DNA from 3 places in the Williamsia sp. Y853 genome. Region 1 is predicted to be linked to each of the others. Evidence: predicted binding sites of a transcription regulator. Region 1 holds the regulator's gene; each other region holds the start of a gene.

The links. Region 1 encodes LexA, which represses DNA repair genes until DNA is damaged. Its sites were predicted from a motif close to CGAACANNTGTTCG; they were not measured.
Region 2: the regulator LexA is predicted to act here: its motif matches at 7,647-7,660, upstream of AC1TPF_RS23785 (DUF222 domain-containing protein).
Region 3: the regulator LexA is predicted to act here: its motif matches at 6,451-6,464, upstream of AC1TPF_RS18610 (HNH endonuclease signature motif containing protein).

Annotation. Positions count from the first base shown of each region.
Region 1 covers NZ_JBXCJC010000003.1:241,453-251,201, forward strand. Annotated here, with positions in the region: gene AC1TPF_RS17280 (DUF349 domain-containing protein) at 1-167, opposite strand, end outside; gene AC1TPF_RS17285 (class III extradiol ring-cleavage dioxygenase family protein) at 363-1,109, shown strand; gene miaA (tRNA (adenosine(37)-N6)-dimethylallyltransferase MiaA) at 1,061-2,005, shown strand; gene dapF (diaminopimelate epimerase) at 2,043-2,933, shown strand; gene hflX (GTPase HflX) at 3,177-4,553, shown strand; gene AC1TPF_RS17305 (acyl-CoA dehydrogenase family protein) at 4,646-5,788, shown strand; gene lexA (transcriptional repressor LexA) at 5,891-6,610, opposite strand; gene AC1TPF_RS17315 (LysM peptidoglycan-binding domain-containing protein) at 6,801-7,307, shown strand; gene nrdR (transcriptional regulator NrdR) at 7,397-7,846, shown strand; gene hrpA (ATP-dependent RNA helicase HrpA) at 7,873-9,749, opposite strand, start outside.
Region 2 covers NZ_JBXCJC010000004.1:677,639-687,387, forward strand. Annotated here, with positions in the region: gene AC1TPF_RS23740 (amidohydrolase family protein) at 1-651, opposite strand, end outside; gene AC1TPF_RS23745 (GMC family oxidoreductase) at 648-2,186, opposite strand; gene AC1TPF_RS23750 (thiamine pyrophosphate-dependent enzyme) at 2,173-2,802, opposite strand; gene AC1TPF_RS23755 (thiamine pyrophosphate-binding protein) at 2,799-3,299, opposite strand; gene AC1TPF_RS23760 (glutathione S-transferase family protein) at 3,323-3,922, opposite strand; gene AC1TPF_RS23765 (Rieske 2Fe-2S domain-containing protein) at 3,919-4,608, opposite strand; gene AC1TPF_RS23770 (hypothetical protein) at 4,642-4,869, opposite strand; gene AC1TPF_RS23775 (ABC transporter substrate-binding protein) at 4,879-5,910, opposite strand; gene AC1TPF_RS23780 (8-oxoguanine deaminase) at 5,998-7,353, opposite strand; gene AC1TPF_RS23785 (DUF222 domain-containing protein) at 7,721-8,878, shown strand; gene AC1TPF_RS23790 (hypothetical protein) at 8,875-9,150, shown strand; gene AC1TPF_RS23795 (alpha-ketoglutarate-dependent dioxygenase AlkB) at 9,223-9,749, opposite strand, start outside.
Region 3 covers NZ_JBXCJC010000003.1:522,552-532,300, reverse strand. Annotated here, with positions in the region: gene AC1TPF_RS18645 (precorrin-2 C(20)-methyltransferase) at 1-895, shown strand, start outside; gene AC1TPF_RS18640 (cobalt-precorrin-6A reductase) at 880-1,638, opposite strand; gene cobM (precorrin-4 C(11)-methyltransferase) at 1,635-2,402, opposite strand; gene cbiE (precorrin-6y C5,15-methyltransferase (decarboxylating) subunit CbiE) at 2,399-3,610, opposite strand; gene dprE2 (decaprenylphospho-beta-D-erythro-pentofuranosid-2-ulose 2-reductase) at 3,607-4,365, opposite strand; gene AC1TPF_RS18620 (PPOX class F420-dependent oxidoreductase) at 4,426-4,833, shown strand; gene AC1TPF_RS18615 (hypothetical protein) at 4,842-5,027, opposite strand; gene AC1TPF_RS18610 (HNH endonuclease signature motif containing protein) at 5,062-6,279, opposite strand; gene AC1TPF_RS18605 (M24 family metallopeptidase) at 6,493-7,611, opposite strand; gene AC1TPF_RS18600 (alpha/beta fold hydrolase) at 7,803-8,828, shown strand; gene AC1TPF_RS18595 (5'-3' exonuclease) at 8,888-9,749, shown strand, end outside.

The DNA of each region.
Region 1 (9,749 bases):
GGATCGGAAGCCTGCCTACCGGGCTCGACGGGTGCGGGATGAGGATGGGCCGGCGGATGATGGCCGGGCCGCGGACCGGGCCGGGGGCCCGGCTTGGGACCCGGTTTCGGGCCCGGAGACGGGGTGGGGTTGTCGGTGGCTGCCGGCTGCGGCGTGTGGTCGGTCATGTCATTCCTTATCCCTGCCGCGCGACACGGCTGCCAGTCACATCTGATGCCGACGGTGATTCACCTCCACCGCCCACACCCATTGAAGCAGGTCACCGGCACGGGTGGGGACAGTCGCCGACAAATGACCGGCGGATCCCCGGTTGCGATGGCGTCGGCAGTGCGCCCTGCGGCCGGTCGACTAGCGTTGCGCAAGTGTTGATCGCTACCGCCTTTGTGCCCTCCGCACCCGCTCTGGTGCCCGAACTGTCCGGGTCGCAGGTGCCGGAGTTGGTGCCTGTTCGGGCCGCGACGCTGCAGGTATGTGCAGATCTGGCCGTTCGGTGTCGCGATTGGGTGATCGTCGGAGCGGGCGATCCGGCGAAGCCGATCGCGCCGCGAGGGAGCTTTATCGGCTTCGGGGTGGACATTCAGGTGGATCTGGCCCCCGAGGCGACCGGCCCGGCCGACCCGGAGATGGATCTGTCGTTGTTGATCGGCGGATGGCTTCGCAATGAGGTCGATCCGGAGGTCCGGATGACCACCGAATTGGTGTTCAGCTCGAGTGGTCCATCGGCCTGCGCGCAGCAGGGGCACACGCTGGCCCGCTATCTGGCGACGCGGCCGTACCCGGTGGGACTGCTGGTGGTGGCCGACGGGGCCAATACGCTCGGCCCCAAGGCTCCCGGTGGCGTCGCCGATGGCTCCGAGGCGTTCCAGGACGGCATCGACAGCGCCCTCGGTTCGGGGGACCGCGCCGCACTTGCCGCCCTCGGGCAGCCGGAGTGCGAGATCTTCGGTGTCGATGGTCGGGGCCCGTGGCAGGTCGCCGCGGCAGCGACGCAGGGTTTTGCGGTCACACCCGAATTGCGTTATGCCGGAGCGCCGTTCGGTGTCGGATATAGCGTCGCCCTATGGGATCTGACACCGGGGGACCTGACGCCTGGGGACCCCGCATGGTGACCCCGATTGCCGTGATCGGTCCCACGGCCAGTGGCAAATCTGATCTGGCACTCGACATCGCCGAAGCACTCGGTGGCGACATCGTGAACATCGACGCGATGCAGCAGTACAAGGGGATGGACATCGGCACCGCAAAGGTGCCGGCCGGCGAGCGCCGCGGCATCGTTCACCATCAGATCGACGTCCTCGAGGTCACCGAGACCGCGACCGTCGCGCGCTACCAGCAGGCGGCGCGGGCCGACGTCGAGGCGCTGCTGGCGCAGGGTCGCACACCGGTCGTGGTCGGTGGGTCGATGATGTACATCCAGGCATTGCTCGACGACTGGAAGTTTCCGGCGACCGATCCGGAGATCCGCGGGCGCTACGAGGCCGACCTGGAACGGCTGGGTTCACTGGCGCTGCACGATCAGCTGGGCACGGTCGATCCCGAAGCCGCCCGCAACATCCTCGACACCGACGGCAGGCGCATCGTGCGCGCGCTGGAGGTGGTGGAGCTGACCGGGCAACCGTTTGCCGCCTCGGCACCGACAATCGGTGAACCACGTTGGGACACAACCATCATCGCGCTTGATCGCGATACCGCAGAGCTCGACGACCGCATCGCGTCGCGGACCGAACAGATGTTTTCGCAGGGGTTTGTCGATGAGGTGCAGGCGCTGTTGTCGCAGGGCCTGCGCGAGGGTGTCACCGCGGCGCGGGCGATCGGATATTCGCAGGTGATCGCCGCCCTCGACGGCGAATACGACCTCGCACAGGCGCAGGAACTGACGTTCATCGGCACCCGCCGCTACGTGCGCAGGCAGCGGTCGTGGTTCCGGCGCGACCCGCGGGTGCACTGGCTCGATGCGGCGACACCCGATCTGCTCGGTCAGGCGTTACGCGCCGCAGGCAGGTGAGAACCGGACAGACCCCAGGACGGGTAGTCTTGACGAAATGTTCGGGCGTGTTGATTTTGTGAAGGGGCACGGCACGGAGAACGACTTCGTGCTGTTGCCCGATGCCGGGGTGCAACTGGATCTGACACCCGATTTCGTGTCGGCACTCTGTGATCGCCACCGTGGTATCGGTGCTGATGGTGTGCTCCGAGTGGCCACTGCAGGCGCACTGCTCGGTGCCGGAGTCCTCGAGGTGCTCCCACCCGGCGTCGCCGGGGATGACTGGTTCATGGATTACCGCAACGGTGACGGATCGGTTGCAGAGATGTGTGGCAACGGGGTGCGGGTTTTTGCGCACTACCTCGCCGCACACGATCTGGTGACCGGGCGGACCTTCACGGTCGGCTCGCGCGCAGGTGGGCGCGAAGTGACCGTCCACCATCTGACCGAATCCTCGGCCGACGTCAGTGTCCTGATGGGCCGGGCCCGCGCCGGCGTCGAAAGCAAGGCCACCATCGGAGACCAGACGTATTCGGGTTTGTCGGTCAACGTCGGCAATCCTCATCTGGCCTGCGTTGTCGAGGGCCTCACTCTCGAGCGTTTGAGGAACATCGACCTCACCGCGCCGATTGCCTTCGACCACAACGACTTTCCCGAAGGCGTCAACATCGAGCTGATGACACCGCTGGCCGAGTCGGCCGACGACGCGGTGGTCGGTGAGGTGTCGATGCGGGTGCACGAGCGCGGTGTGGGAGAGACCCGCAGCTGCGGCACCGGCACCGTCGCGGCGGCAAATGCGGCTTTGCGGTCGGTCGGGCGGAGCACCGGTGCGGTGGTCGTGAACGTTCCCGGTGGTGCGGTGACCGTCACTGTCGGTGAGAACGACAACGAGCTCCGTGGACCCTCGGTCTTGGTCGGTGCCGGAATGCTCAACGCAGGGTGGCGTTAAATCCGTTATGCAGCAGACCTGTCCGAATGTCACGATGTTCATCTCATGACTGAACACGAACCCGACTCGAACAAAGCCGACGCGAACGAAGCCGACGCGAACGAAGCCGATCCGAATACCCCCTACTCGGACGGCCCCGACGCAGACGGCCCCGACTCAGACTTTCCGGAGTCGAAAGCCCGAGCGCCACGCGCCCCGGAGGTTCACCTGCCGAACTTCCACAAGGGTCCGACGATCGGCGACATGCAACTCGACGATCGTGCGTCGTTGCGACGGGTTGCAGGTCTGTCCACCGAACTCACCGACGTCACCGAGGTCGAATACCGGCAGCTTCGCCTCGAACGGGTCGTTCTGGTCGGTGTCTGGCTGCAGGGAAGCACCACCGCCCAGGCGGAATCGAGTCTTGCCGAACTCAAGGCCCTGGCCGAGACCGCCGGGTCCGAGGTGCTCGAAGGTCTCATCCAACGTCGGGACAAGCCGGATCCGGCCACCTACATCGGATCGGGCAAATCCCATGAACTTCGCGACATCGTCGAGGCCACCGGTGCCGACACCGTCATCTGCGATGGTGAACTGACGCCCGCACAGCTCACCGCGCTGGAGAAGGTGGTGAAGGTCAAGGTCATCGACCGCACCGCCCTTATCCTCGACATCTTCGCCCAGCACGCCACGTCGCGCGAGGGCAAGGCTCAGGTCGCGTTGGCCCAGATGGAATACATGCTGCCGCGTCTTCGCGGTTGGGGTGAATCGATGTCCCGTCAGGCCGGTGGCCGGGCGGGCAGCAACGGTGGCGTGGGTCTGCGTGGTCCCGGTGAGACGAAGATCGAGACGGACCGCCGCCGTATCCGCGAGCGGATGGCGAAGTTGCGCCGCGAGATCCGTGAGATGAAGACGTCGCGAAACACCAAGCGCACCAAGCGGAAAGAGTCCGCTGTCGCATCGGTCACGATCGTCGGTTACACCAACGCGGGCAAGTCCAGTCTGATCAACGCGATGACCGGATCAGGTGTGCTGGTGCAGAATGCGCTGTTCGCCACCCTCGATCCGACAACCCGGAAGATGTCCCTCGACGACGGTCGAGAAATCGTGGTCACCGACACCGTCGGATTTGTCCGGCACCTGCCCACCCAGCTGGTCGAGGCGTTCCGTTCGACCCTGGAAGAGGTCATCGACGCAGATCTGCTGTTGCACATCGTCGATGGTTCGGACCCGATTCCCACCGAGCAGATCAGCGCGGTGCGCAAGGTCGTCGATCAGGTGATCCAGGACGAGAAGGCAACCGCACCACCGGAGCTTCTCGTGGTGAACAAGATCGACGTCGCCGATCCGACGGTCCTGACACAGCTTCGCAGTCTGTTCCCCGACGCGGTCTTCATCTCGGCGGCCACGGGCGAAGGTATCCCGGAACTGCTCGAGCGGGTCCGCGAGTTGGTGTCGCGGCATGACGTCCATGTCACCGTCCGGGTGCCGTACTCCCGGGGTGACCTGGTCTCACGCATCCACGCCGAAGGCGATGTGTCGCGGGAGGAGCACGGAGCCGATGGCACGGAGATCGTCGCCAGTGTGCCTTCTGCGCTGGCCAGCCAGCTGGCCGAGTTCGCCGCATCTGATCTGTTCTAAAAATCCAGGCCTCCAGGCCCTTGGGCAAAATGTAGAATCCCGTTACAGTTACTGGCACGTCCGCGTTTTGACACCTCGTTATGGAGACCTTGATGGAACGTACGATTTTCGAGCCTGAACATCTTCTGTACCGCGATTCGTACAGAAGCTTCCTCGAACAGCATGTGGCGCCGTATCACGCCCGCTGGGAAGAGCAGAACATCGTCGATCGTGATGTGTGGATCGAAGCGGGTAAGAACGGCTTCCTGGCCGTGGACGCTCCCGAAGAGTTCGGCGGCGGCGGAGTCGACGACTTCCGCTACCAGGCCATCGTCTCCGAAGAGTCCGCCAGGGGTGGGTACAGCGGTTTGGGCTTCACCCTGCACAACGACGTCATCGCGCCGTACCTGCTGGAACTGACCACCGAGGAGCAGAAGGCGCGCTGGCTTCCGGGATTCACCTCCGGCGAGCTCATCACCGCCATCGCCATGACCGAGCCCGGAACCGGTTCGGACCTGCAGGGCATCAAGACCAACGCCAAGAAAGACGGCGACCACTGGGTGCTCAACGGATCGAAGACCTTCATCACCAACGGCATCAACGCCGACCTGGTGATCGTGGTCGCGCGCACCGACCCCGAGGCCGGCGCGAAAGGTTTCAGCCTGCTGGTCATCGAGCGTGGCATGGAGGGCTTCGAACGCGGCCGCAACCTCGACAAGGTCGGCATGAAGGCGCAGGACACCGCCGAACTGAGTTTCGACAACGTCCGTGTGCCCGCCGAGAACCTGCTCGGTGAAGAAGGCCTCGGCTTCATCTACCTCATGCAGAACCTGCCTCGCGAACGCCTGTCGATCGCTGTTGTCGCCGCGGCGGCGATGGAGCAGGTGCTGGAGACCACCGTTCAGTACACCAAGGACCGCAAGGCCTTTGGTCGCTCGATCGGGAACTTTCAGAACACCCGGTTCCTGCTGGCCGAACTGGCGACGTCGACCACGACGACCCGCGTCTTCGTCGACCACTGCATCGGTCTGCTGAACGAGAAGAAGCTGACCGTCCCGGATGCCGCGATGGCCAAGTACTACGCCACCGAGAATCAGGTGCACCTGGTCGACCGGTGTCTGCAGCTGCACGGTGGATACGGCTACATGCGTGAATACTCGGTCGCCAAGGCATTCCTCGACTCTCGTGTGCAGACCATCTACGGCGGGACGACCGAGATCATGAAGGAAGTGATCGGACGTAGTCTCGGGGTCTGATCACCCAGTGGTCCCCTGAACTCGAAAGGCGGGGTGTACCGGGATATCCCGGTACACCCCGCCTTTGATCTGTATGAGAGTGATCTGCCTACGACTCGGAGGTCAGAGCCGACGCATCACAGTGACGACCTTGCCCAGGATGACGGCATCGTTACCCGGGATGGGATCGAACACCGGGTTGTGCGGCATCAGCCACACGGCGTCCTTGGTGCGCTTGAACGTCTTGATCGTGGCATCGCCGTCGATCATCGCCGCCACGATGTCGCCGTTGTCGGCAACATTCTGCTGGCGTACGACCACCCAGTCGCCGTCGCAGATCGCGGCGTCGATCATCGATTCACCGACGACCTTGAGCATGAACAGCGAACCTTCGCCCACCAGCTCTTTGGGGAGTGGGAAAACGTCTTCGACAGCTTGTTCGGCGAGGATCGGACCGCCGGCCGCGATCCGGCCGAGGACCGGGACGAACGTCGGCGTCGGCAGGGATTCGTCCGGTGCCTGAACCTGTCCGGCGGCTGTGGCCGGATTCAGATCGGTGTCCTGGATGTTCACCGCGCGAGGCCGGTTGTTCTCGCGCTGCAGGAAACCCTTGCGTTCCAGCGTGCGGAGCTGATGGGCGACGGACGATGTCGAGGTCAGGCCGACAGCGTCACCGATCTCCCGGATGCTCGGTGGGTAGCCGCGCTCGCGGACCGAGGTACGGATGACCTCGAGAACCGCTTTTTGGCGGGGGGTCAGTGAGCCCTCGGCGAGTGGTTCGGTGGCGACAACAGTGGTCGCGGTCCCGTCCGCCGGTGTCGGGGGCTGGGTTCTATCGGCCATCAGGTCCTCCAGTTCATGCGGTGTCGGGCGGGGTCCATGTCGACAAAGATAGTGCAAATGGTCACAAGTCTCAAACATTTGTTCGATCAGGCGTGGCGCTTTGTCGGAGGCCCGTGGTACTAATCGAACACTCTTTCAATCGAACGAGTGATCGAATAGGGATCGAACCGATGACCGAGGACTGAACCCCATGACTGCAGCCACCACCATTATCCGGCCGGCCACAGCTCGGCCTGTTCACCACCCCGAGAGCGGTACCCGCACGCGCACCACGCGCCCGGTACGGCCCGAGGACACATCACGCCCGGCCGGTCGCCGTCTGCCTGCGCAGCGCCGGGTGGCCGTCTCGTGTGCCGATTCGCGTAACTCCGAGCGGCGGATACCGACCGCTCGCGAGATGGTCTTCGCCCGCAGGCGCGCCTGGGCGGGCGCAGCGGTCGCCGGTGTCGGTCTGATGCTCGTGGTCGCCTTCATGACCTTCTTCGGCGGGGTCATGCAGCAGTCCGCGGATCCGGCCCGCGTCGGCACCGAGGTCGTCCGGGTCCAATCGGGGGAGTCGTTGGGCGCCATCGCCTCCCGCATCGCACCCGAGATGCCGACCGAAGCCGTGGTGGCGAAGATCATGGAGCTCAACGCCATGAACAACTCGGCACTGTCGGTGGGCCAGGCATTGGTCACGCCCGTCTACGCGAGGTAGACGTGGAGGGGCTGCAATCCCGGACGGTATCCTCGGAGTCACAGTGTCTGGTCACTCCGCCCAGGCCGTCGACCGTCGAGGATTCGTGCATGCATTGCCCGTTTTGCAAGAACGAGGACACCCGCGTAGTCGATTCGCGAGTGGCGGACGAGGGGCAGGCCATCCGTCGCCGCCGCGCCTGTTCGCAGTGTGCACGCCGTTTCACCACGGTGGAGACCGCGGTGCTCTCGGTGGTCAAACGGACCGGCGTCACGGAACCGTTCAGTCGCGAGAAGGTCATGCGCGGCGTCCGCCGGGCCTGCCAGGGCCGTTCGGTCGACGACGACAAATTGCAGCATCTTGCGCAGCAGGTGGAAGAAGCAGTGCGGGCATCAGGTTCGGCGGAGGTACCGGCCAATGAGGTCGGCCTGGCCATCCTCGGCCCGCTTCGCGATCTCGACGAGGTCGCATACCTGCGGTTCGCCTCTGTCTACCGGTCATTCGACTCGGTGGACGATTTCCAGAAAGAAATCGACGACCTCCGATCAAGCAAGTCCTAGCGTCACTACCGCAAGTCCTAGCGCCGCTACCGTAAGTCTCGGATTGCCTTGATGGCACGCTTTTCTGAAATCGGGTACGCAGTTCGCAGCTGTTGAGCAAACAGTCCGACGCGCAATTCCTCGACAATCCAGCCTGCAGCCTCGCTGACCGCATCGCGCCGCTGCGGCGGGATCATCCGCAGATGGTCTGTCCATGCGGCCACTACGCGATCGATGGCTGCCATCGACGCGGCGTCCCGTGCGGCGGAGGCAGGCAGCTGTTCCAGCCGGGCCAGGGCGGCATCCAGATACCGCGGGATCTCGGGGAGGTGTTCGGCGCCGGTGGCCGAGATGAATCCGTCGAAAACAAGATCGCCGAGTTGATCCCGCACGTCGTCGGCAGCGTCGGCCACCGTGGTGGCCGCGATGGCGGTGCGCAGCGGAGCCACCCGGGTCAGGATCGCCGCGGCTTGGCGCAGTTTGGTCGTGGCCCGGCTCGTGACCTGCCCGGCGACATGGCTTTTCAGGGCGGTGTAATCGGCAGCGGTCCAGACCTCCGGCTGCGGGGGGACCAGGTCGATCACGGCCGCTCGTACGCAATCGGCAAGCAGCGCCTCTCCGGTTGGGTAAGGGCTTTGGCTCAGCGCCAGCCGCTCCGCGGTTCCGAGAACAGAAGTCGCGTTGTGCCGTAGGCCAGGTACATCGTTGATCAGCAGTCCGATCAGGGCGTTGTACATCGCGCTGCGCTGCTCGGACTCGGTCGACATCGGTGCGACGGTGAAGCCACCTCTGCGGGGCACCAAGGCCGGGTAACTCGTGATCTCTTGTCCGGCAACAGTGTTGCGGACCGAGCGCGCGATTGTTCCGAACGTCTTGTCTGTCCAGGTGGTTGCCACCGGCGTCGACTCGGTCGCGGCCTCTTTCTCCAGAGCCGCGCGGGCCTTGCCGCCGAGTCGTTCTTGGAGCTCTGTCAACGATTTGGAGTGGCCCAACTCCTGGCCGTCCGGGCTGAGCGCCACGAACGTCATCCGCAGGTGGTCGGGCAGTGCGGTCGGCCTCAGATCGGCGGCTGCGATTCTCACTCCGGTGAGCCGGGTGAGTTCGGCGGCGACGCTGGACGTCAGGGGCTTGGCACGCGGTGTGACCGCATCAAGGATTTGTGAGGCCAGATCCGGCGCCGGACCGATCTGGCGCCGAAGGGTTTTCGGCAGGGTGCGGATCAATTCGGTGACCAGTTCGGTGCGCATACCGGGGACCAGCCAGTCGAAGCCCGAAGGCCGCGCCCGCATCAGCAGGGGCAGCGGAATCAGCACACTGACGCCGTCGTCCTCGGCGCCGGGCTCGAAGTGGTACCGGAGATCGTACGTGGCATCAGCCTGGCGCCAGGTGTCCGGGAAACCGGCCGGATCGCCTGAAACAACGTCGGCGGGATCGAGATCGAGGAGGTTCGGGTCCTTCTTGCGTGCGGTTTTCCACCAGGTGTCGAAGTGCCTGCCCGAGACCACCTCTTGACCAACGTGGCGGTCGTAGTGCGCGAACAGGGTGTCGTCGTCGACCACGACATCGGTGCGCCGGACCCGGTGCACCGACTCTTCGGCATCGTCGAGCAACGCCCGGTTGCGATGGAAGAACGGATGCTGGGTGCGCCAGTCTCCTTCGACGAGGGCACTGCGGATGAACAGCTCGCGGGCTGCCTCGGGGTCGATGGATCCAAAGTTCACCCGACGTCTGGTGACCAGGGGAACGCCGTAGAGCGTGACCCTTTCGTAGGCCATCGCCGCAGAGTGTTTGCTCGACCAATGTGGTTCGCTGTATTGGCGTTTGACCAGATCGCCTGCCAGTCGCTCGGCCCATTCGGGTTCGATGCGGGCGACGGTCCGGGCCCACAGGCGGGAGGTCTCGACGATCTCGGCCGCCATCACGA
Region 2 (9,749 bases), on a different contig from region 1:
GATCTCGGATTCGCTGCAGTGTGTGTAGAACCCGGTGTCGTAGTCCCGTGCCATGTCGATGGCCCGGCGCTGCCCGGCGGCGTCGGCATAGAAGACATGCTCGAGTCCGACCCAGACCGACACCCGGCCGTTCGCCGCACCCTGACTGTGTTGCAGCAGCTGCTCGTTGTCGTCGAGGGTGTCGAAGTAGTCGAAGTCGGGGTGCGCGCCCACGTAATTGACTGTGACAAGCCGGTTCCCGACCCCGGTGGCGGCGGCGACGCTGCCATGCATGTGCCGCCACATGTCGACGACCGTGGTGGTGCCCGCCAGCACACTTTCTGCGTAACAGAGCCAGGACGCCGCCTCGGCTTCGGCGGCGGTGACGACCCGGTGCATGGGGTCGATGTGCACGCGGAGCCATTCCCAGACCGGTAGCGCCTCGGCGGTTCCGCGCAGCAGCCCGGAGTGGCTGTGCGAGTTGATGAGTCCGGGCATCAGGAGGCGTCCGGGCAGCGCGGTCACCTGCGCCTCGGGATATTCGGCGGTGAGCTGATCGGTGGGTCCGACGGCGATGATCCGGTTACCGTCCACCAGTACCGCGCCATCGGGGATCACGGTGCGGGCGGCGTCCACGGTGACCACGGCGTCGGCGGTGAGAAGAGTGCTCATGCGGCGTTCCTTCCGGCGATCAGATCTGCCGCGCGCTCGGCGAGCGCGACGACGGGGGCATTGGTGTTGCACGAGGGCAATGTGGGGATCACCGAGGCATCCACCACGCGCAGGTTCTCGACCCCGTACACCCGCAGTTCGGGGTCGACCACGGCTCCGGCGCCGGTACCCATCGCGCAGGTGCCCGCCGTGTGGAAGAACGTCGAACAACTCATTCGCACGAACGCTGCGCGCTCGGCGCCGGTGAGACGACGATCAGGTGCGATCGGTCGCTCGATCAGTGCTCGGTAGGGCGCGGTCTCGGCCAGATCCATGATCGTGTCGAGTCCGGCGACCAAGGCCGCCAGGTCACGAGGGTCGGACAGATACCGCGGATCGATCTCCGGTGCGATTGCCGGGTCGGCGGACCGTAGGGTCAACTGTCCGACACTGTGCGAGCGCATCAGGCCGGGCGAGACCGCGAACACGTTGTCAGATGTTGAAAGGCTGTACTTCGCAGCGACTTCGGGCGTCGCGTGTGGTCCCTGTACGACAAAGGCATGCAGGTCGGGGAGCGCCTGTTCCGGCGTCGAGGACCAGTTCAGGATGGCACCACCGCCGTTGTCGCGCACCGGTCCCAACGGCAGACGGGCGGCGAAGTTCACACCCATCAGCAGTGGATGGTCTTGCAGATTCTGTCCCACACCCGGCAGGGCACTTCGGACCCGAATACCGTGCGCCCGCAGTTGTTCGGGTTCGCCGATACCGGCAAGCAACAGCAGGTGGGGACTCGAGATCGCTCCGGCGGACAGAATCACTTCGCGTTCGGCGCGAACCAGGGTTCCGCCAAGACTCACCCCGGAGCAACGTGCACCTTCGAATTCGAGGGCCCCGACGTGAGAGCCCGTCCGCACGGTCAGATTGGTCCGCTGCTCCGCGGGCCCCAGATACGCACGGGCCGTGCTCATCCGCCGACCGTTCGCGATCGTCAGATTTGCGAGCGAGGCGCCGTGGACGTCCTTGCCGTTCGAGTCGTGCAGGACCGGGAAACCCAGTTCCGCAGCGGCACCGAGCAGCGCTTCGGCGACCGGATGGGGGTTTTCAGGCGTGGTGATGGTCAGTGGTCCTGCGCTGCCGCGTAATTCGGACGCACCGCCTTCCCAGTCCTCGCAGCGGCGGAAGTAGGGGAGCATCGACTCCCAGTTCCACCCCTTCGCTCCGCTGTCCTCCCAGATGTCGTAGTCGCTGGGGTGTCCCCGATACCAGAGCATGGCGTTGATGCTGCTCGATCCGCCGAGTACCCGCCCGCGGGGTATGGGTATGGCGCGCCCGTCGAGGTTCGGGTTGGGTGAATAGGCATATCCCCAGTCATATTTCCCGGACAACAACCTCGCCCAGCCGCCCGGCTCGTCGATCTCGGCGAGGCCGTCGTGGGTCGGCCCGGATTCCAGCAGGAGCACGGTGACCTCGGGATCTTCCGAGAGCCGGGACGCCAGAACACATCCCGCGGAGCCGCCGCCGACGACGATGTAGTCGAACGTCTCAGTTGTGTTCACTGGGCCCCATGATGGTGATCTCTTCGGTGGCCTCCACGTGCCGGACGAAGATGTATTTGTCTTCGCGGCCGTCACTGTGCTTGCGTTTGATCCCGGGCTCGACCACGCTCGAGACCTTCGCAACCAGGACGTACGGCTCGTCGGCCACCAGCCCCGCCGCGCAGTGCTGCTCGAACTCTTCGAGAGTTGTTGCGGTGTACGAGTGTTCGATGCCTGCGCCACGGGCGATCGCCGCGATGCTCACGATGCCCTTGGAGGTGTGCGTCGGTGGGCCCCCGATGGACTGGTAGCACTCGTTGTCCCACACCACGGTGAAGAGATTGCGGGGACGTTCGTTGGCAAGTGTTGCGAGTATGCCGAGGTTGAAGAGCATTCCACCGTCGGTGTCGAGGGAGATGATGCGCCGGTGTGGCAAGCCGACCGCGAGTCCGAATGCCTGTGGGGTGACGCATCCGAGTTGCTGTTGAAACAGGCTGGCGCTGCGCATGTGGGGTGCGGCGTTGTACCACTCGTCCACGCTGGCGCCGAGCGAGACGATCACCAGTTCGTCCGACAGTTTGTCGGCGAGGAGCTTCATGCAATCGAAGCGTGTCATGTTCGCTGTCGAGTCGTTCATCGGACCAGACCTCCGCCCAGAGCAATTGCCGAATGATGGTATGCCGCATAAGACCATTCGAAGGCGTCGTGAATCGCCCGCTCGATCTGGTCTTCTTCCCGCACGATGCGGTAAGGGATCCGCAGCGCATCGAGGATGGGTTCCATCGTGATGCCGTGCGGGACCGCCCACCAGTTGTTCTCACCGAGTTCGCCGCGGTAGCTCATGAGCATGATCACCGGGATCCCGGCGCCCAGGCCCATGCGGGCGAGCGGTTCCACCGAGGCGCGCAGCCCCGAGTTCTCCATGATCAGAGCGGCTCGTTTGCCCGAGAGGAAGATGCCGCCGCAGATGGCGGCACCCTCACCCTCGTTGGTGACCTGGATCGTGCGGATGTCGGGGTCGGCGTCCAGGGCCGGATAGAGCTCCTTGAACAGGGAGTCGGGGAGATAGCAGACGGTGCTCACGCCGGCCTTCTTGAGGCCACGGATCACCGCGTCTACGGCGCTTTGTTGCATGGCAAGCCTTTTCTTCTCGGGTGTCAGGGGAAGACGGGGATGCCGGGCATCGCGATGAAGCCAGGCAGTGACTGCATGCGCCGCATCCACCACCGCAGCGCCGGATAGCGCCCGCGGTCGATGCCGATATCCCGGGTGAGGGCCCCGCCGGCGAACAGTGCGATGTCGGCGATGCTGGGATGTGGGCCGATGACCCAGTGATTGTCGATCCGTTGCAGCGCGAGGTGGTCATCGAGTTGTTGCACAGCCACTTTCGCCCGGGCGACGGCCTCATCCAGCGGGTCGGTGCTGTAGAGGGCGAGATCGCGCGCCGCAGTGATCGTGCCGAATGCGTTGGCACAGAAATCGAGCCAGTGGGTGAGCCGAGAGCCGTCCACGGATTCTCCAGACGCCCAGGTGGTGTCGGTCGCGAACTCCGTCGCCAGATACAGCAGGGCGTTCTCGGCGCCGCGTATGGTGCGGTCGCCATGGCGCAGAACAGGCACTTCTGTTGCAGAGCCGGGGGGCAGCGGATAGCAGTTCACGGGTACTTTTGCATACTCGATACCGAGTAGCGCCAACCCGAGCCGCACCTTGTAGCAGTCGAGATCGAGTTCGAAGTCATCGAGCAGCAACTCACTCACGATGCCACCGCCGCAGGTGCATTCATCTCATCGCGAAATGCATGTGCCCACAGGATGATCTGGCGTACCAGAGCCGAGTCGGCACCGACGACACAGATGTGGATCACGGTTGTGTTCTCGTTGCGGACCTGGATACCGATGACGAGCTCGTGGCCGTCGACGGTCATGTGGACGAGGTTGTCCGCATGTTGCATGTTGTCCGTACGTGAGGCGAGGGATTCCAGGACCCGGGGGACCGCGGCGTCGATGTACACCGAACATGCCGGCGTCGCAGAGTATTCCGGCGGCATATCCGGGGCGCATTCGATCTCGCCTCTGGTGGCACCGGATCGGCCGTCCAGCCACACCATCCCGTAACGTTCGGTGACGCGGTATCTATCCGCCCGGACCGAGCTCGGTGGATCGACATCAGGATGGGCGGGTATGTTCCGGCATCCTCCCGCGGATTCGTATTCCCAACCGTGGTAAAGGCATACGAGCCGATTCTCGCGGACGAAACCCAGGCTCAGACGCATGCCGCGATGCGGGCAACGGTCGGCCCACGCATGGACGAGTCCGTCGCCTCCCCGCCACAGTGCGATGCCGTCGCCGCCCAGCGTCGTGTCTGTCGCCGAGCCAGAAGGCACGTCGCGGCTCAGCGCGACCGGTGCCCAACCCGAGGACAGGTTGGGGTGAGATGGGAGCATCTCGGTGATTCCTTTCTCTTGGGTTGCTCGTGTTCAGTCGAGGTGGGCGACGTCGTGGACAACGCTGCTTCCGGGCGCGAGTTCGCAGGCCATCTCGAAGGCTCCGACGAGGTCGTGTTGGCCGCTCACCCGCACGACGATCCGATGCGGGGCGGCTTCCAGTACCACCGCGTCCACGTCGAGAACTTCGGCTCGCGCGATGATGAAGTCGCAGAATGTATCCGGCATCAGATCTCCACTCAGGATCAGGGTTGCCGCCATGTCCGTCACTCAGATCATGTCGAGGATCTTGGTGGTGAACAGCTGATCCGCGGTCACGTCGATCCCGTTCGCGGACAACGTGGCGATGTTCTTCTCGATCAAGGCCGGTGGCAGGGTGAGCAGTCCGCCGGCATCGGTGTCGGGGGTGACCATGATCTGCGGCAGGGTCTGCGACTCGAGCAATTGCTGTGCGCGGTCGAAGCCCTGGTCTTTGCCGAAGACGTTGAGGGTCAGATCGGTGCCGAGAGCAGGATCGGCCACATTTGCCTGCCATCCGAGTCGTTCCGACCGAAGGAATCCGGCGAGCATCTCGGGATTCGTCTCGACGGTCTCGGTCTTGGCGAAGTAGACACCCGAGAACACCGCATAGCCGAAGTCGGCGAACAGGAAGGTGTTGGTGGCAATGCCTTTGGCCTCGAGTTGGGTGGGCTCGTTGATGACAAAGACGACCTGGCCGTCCACCTCCCTGTTGACCACGGGCGCGGGATCGAACTGAACCGGAACGACCTCGATACTGTCCGGGTCGATGTTGTTGATCTGCAACAACAGGTTGAACGACGTCTCATTGAGTGCGGCAACACCGATCTTCTTCCCGATCATCTCCTGCGGGGAATTGATGGGAGAGTCCGCGAGAGACAGGATGCAGAAGGGACTCTTCTGGAAACGGGTGCCGAAGACCTTGAGATCGGCGCCCTGGGTGATCGCGTTGGCGACCACATCGGCGTTGCTTCCACCGACCGCTGCCTTGCCGGACATCACCACGGTGTCAGGACTGACGTTGGGGCCACCGTTGAGGAAACCCACCTTGAGCTTGTTGTTCGCGTACAGGCCGGTGTCAGAGGCGATCCAGCTACCCGAGTGTTCGGTGGTCGGCAGCCAGCTGAGCTGGTAGTCGATGGAGGTGGTGCCGTCGGCCGCCACCGAAGTCGACGAATCGGAGCAGGCCGTGAGCAGCGTGGGCCCGCCGAGGGCGATTGCTCCGAGACCGAGACCGCCCTTGAGCAGACTGCGGCGGGACAGCGAGAATCCTGCGTGGGACATGGGGTTCTCCTTGTGGTGAAGACGTGTGCGGGGAGGGGCACTTGCGGTTGGCATTGGGAAGTGTGTGGCGAGACCGAGAGACCGGTCTCAGGTCAGGACGGCCGTTTGCATTCGCGTGGCGATACGGCGATGTTCACGCAACATATCGGGCAAGGCAGCAGATACCGGTTGTCCCTCGTCGACAACAACTTTGCCGTTCACGACGGTTGTCCATGCACGTGCGGGACCGCAGCGAAGTAATGCCTCAACGGGATCGGAGAGCGCTCCGGCCAAGGACACCGGGTCGAGGTGCCACGCGACCAGATCGGCGAGGGATCCCACTGTGAGCCGCCCCAGTTCGTCGTCCCATCCGAGGCATCGCGCCGAGCCGACGGTGGCGATGTCGAGGGCATCGCGGGCCGTCATCGCGGTAGGTCCACCCTGGAACCTGGCCAGTAGCAGGGCGGTTCGCGCCTCTAGCCACATCGAGGCGTGATCGGTGGACGCCGAGCCGTCGCAACCGAGACCAACGGCCATGCCGTGCTCACGAAGGGTTCGGACCTTGGCGGTTCCGCCGCCGATCAACATATTCGAACTGGGACAGTGGGCAACGCCGACGCCTGCCGACGCCAACCGCCGGGCCTCGACATCGCTGGGAAAGATGAAGTGCGCCACCCATGACCGAGGTCCGGCCCAGCCCACGTCCTCGAAGTGCTCGACCGGCGTACGGCCGTACTTTTCCAGGCAGTAGGTGTGCTCGTCGGTGTCCTCGGCTAGGTGCGTGTGCATGCGGACATCGTGTTTCTCGGCCAGCTCGGCGGTGGCACGCATGAGCGTGTCATCGACCGAGAAGGGTGAACACGGTGCGAGGCCGATACGTGTCATCGCGCCCGGTTTCGGGTCGTGGTACCGCTTGATCAGGCGTTCGGAGTCCTCGAGGATTGCCTCAGCGGTCTGCGTAACGCTGTCCGGCGGAAGCCCACCGTCCTTGACGGACAACGACATCGATCCGCGAGTCGGGTAGAACCGGAAGCCGATGTCATTGGCCGCGCGGATCTGGGCATCGATCAGATTGGGTCGTGGGTGCACATAGAGGTGATCGGTGGACGTGGTGCAGCCGCCGAGCAGCAACTCGGTGAGCCCGATGTACGTCGACACGTACACCGCTTCCTCATCGAGCATCGACCAGATCGGATAAAGACCCGTAAGCCAGTCGAACAGCGAACCGTTTACCACAGGACCGTAGGAACGGGTCAGATTCTGATAGATGTGATGATGGGTGTTGATCAGGCCAGGAGTCACCAATCGTCCGCCCAGAGATCGGATTTCGATCGCTTCGGGCTCGGTCCCGGCGGATCCGAAGGCGGCTACGCGGCCGTCCGACACCGCTAGCCAGGCGTCAGTGAGTTCGTTACCCGGCTCCAGCATGAGATGTCCGATATCACGAAAAAGCAGGTCGTACATTCAATCCTCCAGTGTGCCAGACAACTTTCGTCTGTGATGGCCCTCGCGCCCACCACTGGAGGTGAATGTCCTCTTCTGGAGGGGAGCTCCAGATCGTGTCCGGCGATGCCGGGCGGACTGTTCCGGCTCAATCGTTCTGGCCGGTAGTTCCTGAAGTTACGGTTGCCGTTTGTCTTTGGTGAAACGGCGATGTTAACGCTGCGTAACCGGTTTGGGCACAGGGTGGCGGTTAAGCGGAACCGGTTGATGGGTTGTACGCCCTTCGCTGCCCGCGCCTAGGCCTCCACGCGATTCGAACAAACATTCGACACATCGCGTTCTCCAGGGTATCCTGGTTGAAAGCTGGCGATCAGATGTGCTGGGGGGCATGATGACTGACGATCCGTCTGATGAAGTTACTGTTGGTTCTTCTTCGGTTCCGGTGTTGGTGCGCAAATATCTCGAGTTGGAGTTACTGGTTGCCGATATCGTGGACTGCACTGATTCCGATATGTCCGATGCGGAAGTCAATGAGCTTGTGCGGGTGCATGAACGGATCGCCCGTAAGCTCGAGCTCACCGGGTTGCGACACCTATTGGTGGTCTCGGATCGGTCGTCGTTTTCGAAGGCCGGGTATTCATCACTGTTTGGTTTCACCCGTGGCGAGTTGCGGCTGACCAAAGGCCAAACCATGTCCAGGATCCGCGGCCTGGAAGCTGTCGGCCGATTCCACACGATGCAGGGCGAAGAGCTGGCACCGAAATGCCCTGCCGCCGAACAAGCCTGGTCCCAAGGGTTAATCGGCGCCTCGCATATGGATGTGATGCTGGATGTACGCAAACAGATCCCCTCAGCTGCTGATCCGGCCGTGTATGACGTGGTCGATCAGTGGATGACCGAAGAAGCCGTCGAGTCCGATCCGACCCGCCTGGCTGCTGCGGGCCGTCAAGTGTTGGCCCGGGTCGATCCCGATGGCCGACTGACCGACGACAGTGATCGGGCCCGCAGACGCTCGGTGAGTATCGGCGATCAAGGTGTGGATCTGATGGCCAAAATCTCAGGCACCCTCGATCCAGAAACATTGGCATTGCTGACCACCGTGATGGATGTGTGGGCCGCACCGGGGATGAACAACCCTGCCGACCCCAACTCGCCCACCGGCGCGAGCGATGACCCCAAGCAAGATAAAGAGTTGATGAAGGCAGCCGCCGAACGTGACACCCGTTCGCGGGGCCAGATGCGTCACGACGCGCTCAAGGCAATCCTGAAGACCATTCTGGAATGCAACCTAATCGGCAAGTCCCATCGGGGATTGCCCGCGCAGATCATCATCACAATGACCAAACAACAACTCGAAGAGTGCGCCGGGATCGCGAAAACCGCTTCCGGGGTGGATATCCCGATCGGGGACGCACTGGAGTTGGCGGCCCGCTCCGACAAATATCTCGCGGTATTCGCCGACCACTCCGCTGAAGCCCTGTATCTGGGCCGGGCCAAACGGACCGCGCAGAAAGGTCAACGCCTGGCCCGCCGCATCACAAAATGATCGGTGATGGTCCGGATCAGTGGCAGACCATCATGATCACCGAGGGCCCCGACAAAGGACGGGTGGGGTGGATACCGCCGGTATCGGTGGACCCGGAACGCAAACCGCGGGTCAACCGCGCCCATCACGCCAACGAAACCGTCGCAGCGGCCTGGCAGAAGACGCTGGCCGACCGCCAGGTGGCGCTGACGCAACACCTAGAGAAACTCACCCGAGATCATGGCAACGAACCCGAACCCGAACCCGAACCCGACGCCGACGATCCCCAGTAAGTCGAATAGCGGCTATGGCGGATTTGTTCGGTGCTTCGTGGAGATGCGCCGCAAGTAGATCGCAGTCCCGGGCTACCAGACGCCTGGGGGACGGAACTGCACACTCACTCGAGGGCCGACGCCCGTGGTTTTCGGTACAGCGTGCTGCCAGGTGCGCTGACAGCTGCCGCCCATCACCAGCAGGTCGCCGTGGCCGAGTGTGAACTTCAGAGATGCGCCGCCGCCGATCGGGCGCAACAACAGTGCGCGTGGAGAACCCAGCGAGAGGATCGCAACCATGGTGTCTTCGGATTTGCCCCGGCCGATGGTGTCGCCATGCCAGGCGACGCTGTCATTGCCGTTGCGGTACAGGCACAATCCGGCCGAGGCGAATCCCTCCGGCAACTCTGCGCGGTAGTGGTCCGTCAGAGAGTCGCGGCACGTGCCGAGCATCGGATGTGGACCATCGCCGGCGTCGCGGTATTGGTGGACCAGGCGGGGGACATCGAGGACGCGGTCGTACATCTGCCGTCTTTCGGCGCGCCACGGAACCTCTGCGTGCAGTCGGTCGAAGACCTCGTCGGCGCCGCTGACCCAGGCCGGTCGCAGATCGACCCAGG
Region 3 (9,749 bases), 280 kb from region 1:
GGCGTGGTATGTCGAACGCGCCTCGACGGGTGCGCAGAAGGTCATGCCCGTGGTCGACGTCGACGCATCGACGGTGCCGTACTTTTCGATGGTCGTCATTCCCGGTGAGCTCAACAACGCGCAACCATCTGCACCTGTGGCCGGCGCAGCCGGTGAGGTTGTTGTCGTCGGCTTGGGACCTGGCGCCGACCGGTGGACCACCCCGGAAGTGCGTGCGGAGCTGGCGAAGGCGACCGATCTGGTGGGCTACAAGACCTATCTCGACAGGGTGACTCCCCGACCCGGACAACGTATGCATGCCAGTGACAACCGTGTGGAGTCCGAACGGGCCTGCATGGCACTGGATCTGGCAAAGAATGGCGCCCGGGTGGTAGTGGTGTCCTCGGGCGATCCTGGCGTGTTTGCGATGGCGGCAGCAGTCGTCGAAGAAGCAGCGGACCCGCAATGGCGCGACGTTCCCGTGCGGGTGGTGCCCGGAGTGACCGCGGCCAACGCCGTCGCAAGCCTTGCGGGCGCTCCGCTCGGACATGACTATGCGGTGATCTCCTTGTCCGACCGCCTCAAAAGCTGGGATGTGATCACGGCGCGGGTGCGGGCTGCACTGGCCGCGGATCTGGTGCTCGCGATTTACAACCCCGGATCGGTCAGCAGGAATTGGCAAGTCGCGGAACTCAAGGACATCGTTCTGGAGTCCAAGGACCCGTCAACGCCGATCATCCTGGGACGCGACGTGGGTGGCCCCGAGCAGTCGGTGGTGATCACTACCGTCGGGGAGTTCGATCCTGTCGTGGTCGACATGCGGACGCTGCTGATAATCGGTTCGTCGACCACAACGGTCGTCGACCGAGTCGGAGGCCCGGTGGCGTTCACCAATCGCCGCTACGAGAGCAGCTGACGAACCCAGACTGCGGCGGCGGAAGCCGTTTCGACGGTTTCGCCGCCGGGTGGGGTAGGTCGCCGAACCATGACGACCGGCAGTGAGAGTTGCCGCGCTGCTTCAAGTTTCGCCTGAACCAGCGGACCACCACTGTTCTTCGTGACGACCACGTCGATGCGGTGTTCACGCATCAGGGCAAGTTCGCCGTCGACGGTGTACGGCCCGCGGCTACGGATGATCTGATGCTGCGCTGGTATCGCTCGCTCGGGTGGGTCGACGAGGCGGATCAGAAACCAGGCGTCGTCGATGTCAGCGAAGGCGTCTACATCCTGGCGACCGGTGGTGAGGAAGACTCGGGGACTTCCCGGTTCGCCCGCCAACTCCGCCACGGTCCTGGCGGCTCCGGCGATGTCGGGTACGTCGATCCAGCGATCCCCCGGTTGCGAGAGCCATTCGGGGCGTCGCAAGGTCAGCATCGGTATATCGACTTCTGTTGTTGCGGTAACGGCGTTGGCTGAGATCTGACGGGCAAACGGGTGGGTCGCGTCGACCACTGCCGTGCAGTTGTTGTCCCTCAGCCACACTGTCATACCGTCGACGCCGCCGAACCCGCCGATGCGGACGTCGCCGACCGGTAGCGCAGGATTCTTGACCCGGCCCGCGAGCGAGGTGACAACCCGCACTCCTTCGCCGACGAGTTCCTTTGCGAGAGCGCGGGCTTCTGCGGTCCCGCCGAGGACGAGGACTGTGCCCTCGCTCATGACGAATGAGGGTCGGTGCGCAGCTTGGTCATCCGGGCTGACGAGTACAGATAGCTGTCCGGGAACTCATCCGCGGCCAGGACGCGTCCGACAAAGATAACCGCGGTGCGCTGAATATCGTTCAGTTTCAGCTGGTTCGGGAGCTCTGCCAACGTGCACCGAACGATCTGCTGGTTGTCGCGGCTGGCGAAGGCGACCACGGCAGTGGGACAGTCGCTTCCGTAGTGCGGTGTCAGGGCATCGACTACCTGTTGGGCTCGATGGGCGGCCAAGTGGATCGCCATCGTGACACCTGTGCGGGCGAGTTCTTCGAGTCGTTCGCCTTCGGGCATGTCGGTTGACAGCGTGGATACTCGGGTGATCAGCAGCGACTGACCGACGCCGGGCACCGTGAGTTCTTGTCCCAATGCTGCGGCGGCCGCGGTGAAGGCAGGAACGCCCGGGACGATTTCGTAAGAGATTCCTTGCGGCTGCAGCAATCTGACCTGTTCTGCCACCGCCGAATACAGTCCGGGGTCGCCTGAATGCAGTCGAGCCACATCATGCCCGGCATGGGTCGCGGTCACGATGTGGTCGATGATCTGCGGAAGAGGCATCTTCGCTGTGTTGATCAAAGTGGCCCCGGGTGGACAATGTTCGAGCATCTCCGCGGGAACCAGCGACCCGGCGTACAGGCAGGTGTTGCACTGCGAGAGCAACTTTGCGCCTCGGAGGGTGATCAGGTCGGCGGCGCCGGGTCCGGCTCCGATGAAGTACACCGTCATGAGTTGGTCCTCGGTTTGTCGGCGATCCACTGTGTCACTGGGAGCGTTGGTCGCCAGGTTGTCATTGATCCGAGCGGCTCGGCGTGGTCGATCTGGAATCGGCGGAGGCTACCGCCGACTGCGGCATGCCATTTCACCAAGACTGCCTCAGATTCAAGTGTGACCGCGTTGGCCACTATCCGTCCGCCGTCGAGCAAGGCATCCCAGCACTCCTCCACCATCCCCGGGACCGTCACGCCTCCCCCGATGAAGATCGCATCGGGATCAGGTGCGTGGGTCAACTGCTCGGGCGCAGCGCCGTGGACCGTCAGTCCTGCGCTCACGCCGAGCTCGGCTGCGTTGTGCACGATGCGTCCACGACGTACGTCGTTGGATTCGAAAGCGATTGCGGTGCAGGTCCGGTCGGTGCGCAGCCACTCGATGGCGATACTGCCTGCGCCCGCTCCGACATCCCAGAGCAGTTGGCGGGCGGCCGGCCGCAAGGCGGTGACGGTCAGCGCGCGGACTGCCTGCTTGGTGAGCTGTCCGTCGTTACTGAAGTCGGTGTCCGGCAGACCTGCCTGGCTACTGACGGCCGGACCGAGACAGTCGACAGCGATGATGTTGAGCTGGTCGCCGGCAGGCGCGGCCCACGTTCGTGCGATACCTGTGACCTGGCGTTCGCTGTCGGAGCCGAGCTGTTCGAGGACGGTGAGTTGCGACCATCCGAACCCGTGGGCCGTGAGCAATTCTGCGACGGCCGCCGGAGTGGTGTTGTCGCGGCTGAGGATCAGCAGCCGAACGCTGTCGGAGACTCCCGAGAGGATCGAATCGAGGGGGCGATCGACAACACTGCGGATGCGCGTCGTGGCAAGGTCCCAGCCGAGACGGGCGGAGGCCAGGCTGACGCTCGATACCGAAGGCAGGATGCGCACGTGTTGCGCGCCCACCTGTTTCACGATCGATGCCCCGACGCCGTGGAACATCGGGTCACCCGAGGCGAGGATGTGAATGGTGTGCGGGTGCGTGTCGGCCAGTAGTCGCTGGAGGTGCTTCGACATCGGGCTGTCCCACCGGTGGAGCGTCGCCTCGAGTGGCGCCAACAGATCCAGCTGGCGCACGGAACCGTAGATGTCGGTGGCAGAGCGCAATTCGCGCTGCGAGTTTCCGGACAGGCCGTCCCAGCCGTCGGCGCCGATGCCGACGACCACAAACTTCAGATCAGTCATCGAGGCATCCGTCGCCAGATCGCCTGGGGCAGGAGCTTCATCACAAAGAAGACAGGACGCAGCTTTCCGGGGACCCAGACCACATGCTTACCTCGGTGCAGCGCTTTGACCACTGCGTCGGCAACCTGTGGTGCGGTACTCGACATCGGAGCAGGTTTGATCCCGGAGGCCATCAGATCTTTTGTCATGCTGCCGATGACAAATCCGGAGCGGACGAGCAATAGGTGTACCCCACTGCCGTGCAATGCATCTGACAATCCGCTGGCAAAGCCGTCTAGCCCGGCCTTGGTGGAGCCGTAGACGTAGTTGGCGCGCCGGACCCGGACGCCTGCAACGGATGAGAAGACGACGATGTTGCCTCGTTTGGCGGCCCGCATCGCGACGGCCAACGGAGTCAGCACGCTGATTTGGGCGAGGTAGTCGGTGTGCGCGATCTGTAGTGCGTGGGCGCTGTCGACCTCTGCCCTCGCCTGATCGCCGAGGATTCCGAAGGCCACGATCGCATCGTCGATGGGCCCGTGTTCGGCAACGATCTGCTGAATCAGGCCCTCATGTGTTGAGGTGTCGTTCGCATCGAACTCGACCATATGGACAGCTGCCGCATTTTCGGACTCCAGCCGTTCGCGCTGATCATCGAGGTCGGACGACCTCCGAGCCGCCAAGATCACGGTCGCCCCTGCAGCGATCCGAGCTGCAACCTCCAGCCCGATCTCACTGCGACCACCGAACAGCACAACCACTCGCCCATTACTCACCAGGCCAGTATCCCAAACGACTTTGGGAGGAGGGACGGTCGCGTTGGCTAAGGTCGGCTTGTGCCCAAAACACCAAACGACTTAACCCCCGCAGCAATGGACTTCCTCACCGAACGCCACCTCGGGAGCCTGACCACCGTCCGTGCATCGGGGACCCCTCATGTTGTTGCTGTGGGATTCACCTACGACGCCGAGGCGAAGATCGCACGAGTGATCACCTTCGAAGGCAGCCAGAAGGTGAAGAACGTCGACCGGTCTGGATACGCCGCCGTGTTCCAGGTGAACGGACCGCAGTGGTTGACGCTGGAAGGCAAAGCATCGGTCCACCGTGACCCCGAGGCTGTCGCCGAAGGAGTCCGTCGCTATGCGGCTCGCTACAAGGAGCCCAAAGTGAACCCACGCCGGGTGGTCATACAGATCAACGTCGAACGCATACTGGGTTCGCAGTCGCTGATGGTCACCGCCTAGGCAAGACGCTACGCATCCTGGTCAGTGCTATCCGGTTCGGGATCGGGTTGGACCTCAGGTTCGCCGCCGGTCAGTTCCGCCAACTTGTCAGCCAACACCGCCCGGCGGTCGGCAAGAACCTTCTCCCAGGCCGCCGCGAAGGTCTCGTTGACATGCTGGGCACGATTGACCCGCGGTTTTCTTTCCGGATCCACCGACGATGGTGGTATCCACCCGACCCTGCCCTTGTCAGGACCCTCGGTGATCATCACCGTCTGCCACTGACCAGGGCCGTCGCCGACAAGTTTGTGATGCGGCGGGCACGGCTGATCCCATCAGATCGATGTCGGTCAGACCACCATTGATCCAGGCAATCAGATGATGGATCTCCACCCAGGTCGCCGGATTGGTGCACCCGGGGTGCGAGCAACCGCGGTCGCGGGCGAACAACGCCAACCGCTGACCCTTCTGCGCGGTGCGTTTGGCCCGGGCGAAATACAGCACCTCGGCGCTGTGGCTAGCGAACACCGCCAAGTATTTGTCCGAACGCGCAGCCAGGTGCAGGGCCTCTTTGACCGGAATATCCACCCCCGACGCCGTTTTGGCGATCCCCGCGCAATCCTCGAGCTGCTGTTTGGTCATCGTAATGATCAGCTGCGCCGGCAAACCCCGATGGGACTTACCGAGCAGGTTGCACTCCAAAATCGTTTTCAAAATCGCTTTGAGTGCATCGTGGCGCTGCTGGCCCATCGAGCGGGTATCACGCTCGGCGGCAGCCTTCATCAGCTCTGCATCTTGTTTCGGATCATCGCTGGCACCGGACGGTGAGTTCGGATCGGCCGGATTATTCATGCCAGGTGCAGCCCAGACATCCATCACCGTCGTGAACAACGCCAACGTTTCCGGATCCAGGGTGCCCGAGATCTTGGCCATCAAGTCCACACCCTGATTACCCAAACTCACCGAACGTTTACGGGCCCGATCCGAATCATCGGTCAGCCGGCCATCGGGATCGACCCGGGCCAGCACCTGACGGCCCGACGCCGCCAGTTGGGTGGGGTCCTGGCCGACGGCCTCTTCGGTCATCCAATGATCGACCACGTCATACACCGCCGAATCCGACGCTGACGGGATGTGTTTGCGCACATCCAACATCACATCCATATGCGCTGCCCCGATCAACCCTTGGGACCAGGCCTGTTCGGCGGCAGGGCATTTCGGTGCCAGCTCTTCACCCTGCATCGTGTGAAACCGGCCGACTGCTTCCAACCCGCGAATCCGGGACATGGTTTGGCCTTTGGTCAACCGCAACTCGCTGCGGGTGAACCCGAACAGTGACGAATATCCGGCTTCGATGAACGATGACCGGTTCGAGACCCACAGCAGGTGCCGCAGCCCGGTGAGCTCGAGCTTTCGGACGATCCGTTCATGCACCCGCACAAGCTCATTGACTTCCGCATCGGACATATCGGAATCAGTGCAGTCCGCGATATCAGTAACCAGTAGCTCTAACTCGAGGTATTTGCGCACCAACACCGGAACCGAAGAAAGATCAATCGAGGAATCGTCAGTCATCATGCCCCCCAAGACATCTGATCGAACGCTTTCAATCAGTCTACCTCGGGGGACACCGAAAGTCGAACGGTTGTTCGAACGAATATGGTCGGTTGAGAACCTGGTTCAGACTGACTTCAGTTCGTGCGGTTGGGAATTGAATGCTTCGCAGCCATCATCGGTGACGACAACGATATCTTCGATGCGCGCACCCCAACTGCCGGAGAAGTAGATGCCGGGTTCAATGCTGAATGCCATGCCCGGCCGCAGTGGAATATTGTTGCCTGCAACGATATACGGCTCCTCGTGAACGGATAGTCCGATGCCGTGGCCGGTGCGATGAACAAATTTGTCGGCCAGTCCGGCGGCAACGAGCACGTCCCGGGCCGCGCTATCGATCTGCTCGGCAGTGACGCCGGGGCGGACGGCGGCCACAGCGGCTCGCTGAGCTTGTTGTAGCCACTCGTACTGCCGTGCGATCGCATCAGAAGGTGTTCCAACACAGTAGGTTCGGGTGCAGTCGGAGTTGTATCCCGGCGCGACAGGTCCCCCGATGTCAACGACAACGATGTCGCCGTCCTGGATCACCCGGTCCGATACCTCGTGATGCGGGTCGGCGCCGTTGGGACCGGATCCGACGATGATGAACTCGGCCCTGGTGTGTCCTTCGGCGATGATGGCGGCGTCGATATCCGCTGCGACTTCACGTTCGGTGCGGCCGACCTTCAGCCATTCCCCCACTCGGGCGTGCACTCGGTCGATCGCGGCGCCTGCGCGGCGCAGCGCTTCAATCTCGGCGTCATCCTTGATCATTCGCAGTTCACGCAGAACGGCAGTGGCAAGTTCCGGTGCGCTACCCCAATGCCCTGCCAACGGGACGGTGTGCAGCGCAGGGGTTGCGTCAGAGACCGCGTAACGATCACCGGCTCCCCCGGCGGCTCCAACCGCCAGTGCGTACGCATCCTGGCCGTCGACCCAATCGTGAACGGTCAGGCCGAGCTCACCGACGGCCGATTCCCGTAGCGCCGCCAACTCCAGTCGCGGCACAACCACTTCGGGAGCGCGATCCGCACTGATCACCAGGGCGGTGAGCCGTTCGAATGTCGTCGCTCGTGAGCCCGTGAGATATCGCAGGTCGGGTCCGGGAGTGATGAAAAGCGCCGACAGACCGGCTTTCGCCGTCAACTCCTGCGCCCGATCCAGACGTGACTTGTACACCGCTGCCGAGAATCGCTGATCCGCCATGGGTTCAAGGCTATCGGTCGCAGAGTTCGTGGTCTCGCCTGCAGTCTGACCTTCGTCACAAACCATCGGAAGTGTGTCCCACTCCGATCGCAAGATTCGATGAGTGATCTTTAACCGGGCGAAAACCTCGCTTTGCGCGGAGAATAGGGGCAACGAAAGATGTTTAGGTCTGAGGAAAACAGGAGGTCACCGTGGACCGTGAAGGCGTACGACGTCGACTACGGGCTGTTCCGACCGATGACTCTCAGGTCCAGTTCGCAAATCTGCACGGATACAAGCGGGCCTACCGGATGGCCGGATCGGGTCCTGCACTGCTGTTGCTGCACGGAATCGGCGACAACTCCCTGGCCTGGGAACCGGTATTCACCCAGCTCAGCGAAAAGTACACGGTCATCGCACCGGACTTTCTCGGACACGGATTCTCCGACCGTCCGCGCGCCGACTACTCGGTACCTGCTTTTGCCAACGGAATGCGCGACCTTCTGACCTATCTCGACATCGAACGCGTGACGATCGTCGGCCATTCGCTGGGCGGTGGTGTGGCCGGGCAGTTCGCCTATCAGTTCCCCGAGATGGTCGAACGGTTGGTGTTGGTCGGTACGGGCGGAGTCACCAGGGACGTCAATCCGGTTCTGCGAGCGCTGTCACTACCGTTTTCCGAGTACGCGCTGGCCGCGGTCTCACTCCCAGGTGTGTTTCCGACGTTCGCAGCGGCTTCTCGCACGGTGCGTGATCGTCTGCCATTTGCGCTGTTCCGGGACAACAACGAGATCGTTCGAGTGCTCGAACGGATGCCAGAAAAGGGTTCGGCCGAGGTCTTCGCCCGAACTCTGCGATCAGCCGTCGACTGGCGTGGGCAAGTGGTGACCATGCTCGATCGATGTTATTTGAGCGCAGGTATTCCGACCCTGGTCGTGTGGGGTTCGGACGATCAGGTCATTCCGGTGCAGCACGCCCACATGCTCCACAGCGCAATGCCCGGCTCGCAGTTGGTCGTCTTCGACAAGGCCGGTCACTTCCCGTTCCGGGACGATCCAGACCGATTCGTCGACCTGCTGCTGTCCTTCGTGGCGTCGACCGTCCCTGCGAACATCAGTCGTGCAGATGTGAAAATCGCTTTGCGGCAGGGTCCCTCGAGTCAACCACTCACCGGCGACGCCGAGTCCCAACTGGCTGTTCTCGATGTCCTGGGTTCGGACGAACGCAGCGCCACCTGACCGCAGTGCTCTGATGGCCGGCGCCGATCTGGCATGGTTTAGGCATGACTGCCCCAGTGATGTTGCTCGACGGTGCCAGCCTCTGGTTTCGGGCCTTTCATGCCCTGCCCGAGAAGATGACCGCACCGGACGGGCGTCCGGTCAACGCGGTCCGCGGATTCATCGACATGATCGCGTCATTGGTCACCCGGGAGCACCCGCAACGCTTGATCGTGTGTCTTGACCTCGACTGGCGTCCGGCCTTCCGCACCGACCTCATCCCGTCGTATAAGGCGCATCGCGTGGCCGAAGGCGCCACCGACGGCTCGGAGGAGGTTCCCGACACGCTGACACCCCAGGTCGACATGATCATGAAGATCCTGGCCGCCGCCGGAATTGCGACCGCGGGCGCGGAGGGCTGCGAAGCCGACGACGTCATCGGGACCCTTGCGGACTCCGAGGCCGTGGATCCGGTGGTTGTGGTCAGCGGTGATCGCGACCTACTGCAGGTTGTTTCCGACGACCCGGTTTCGGTGCGCGTGCTGTACGTGGGCCGCGGTCTGGCGAAGGCCGAGATGTTCGGGCCACAGGAACTGGCCGAGAAGTACGACGTACCAACATCGAATCCGGGTTCCGCCTACGCCGAGATGGCAATCCTGCGCGGCGATCCGTCAGATGGGCTGCCCGGCGTTACCGGCATCGGTGAAAAGACCGCGTCAAAGCTGCTGCACGAGTTCGGAAACCTCGACGAACTCGAACGCGTGGCATCCACCACGACCGACAAGCGGATTTCACCGCGCCAACGCAAGTCACTTGCAGAAGGCGCGGACTACCTGCGCGCGGCACGGACCGTTGTATTCGTGAAGACCGACGCCGAGATCATCGGCGACAGCGACGGTCGTCTCCCATCCGAGCCCGCCGACCCGGCAGCGCTGGCCGACC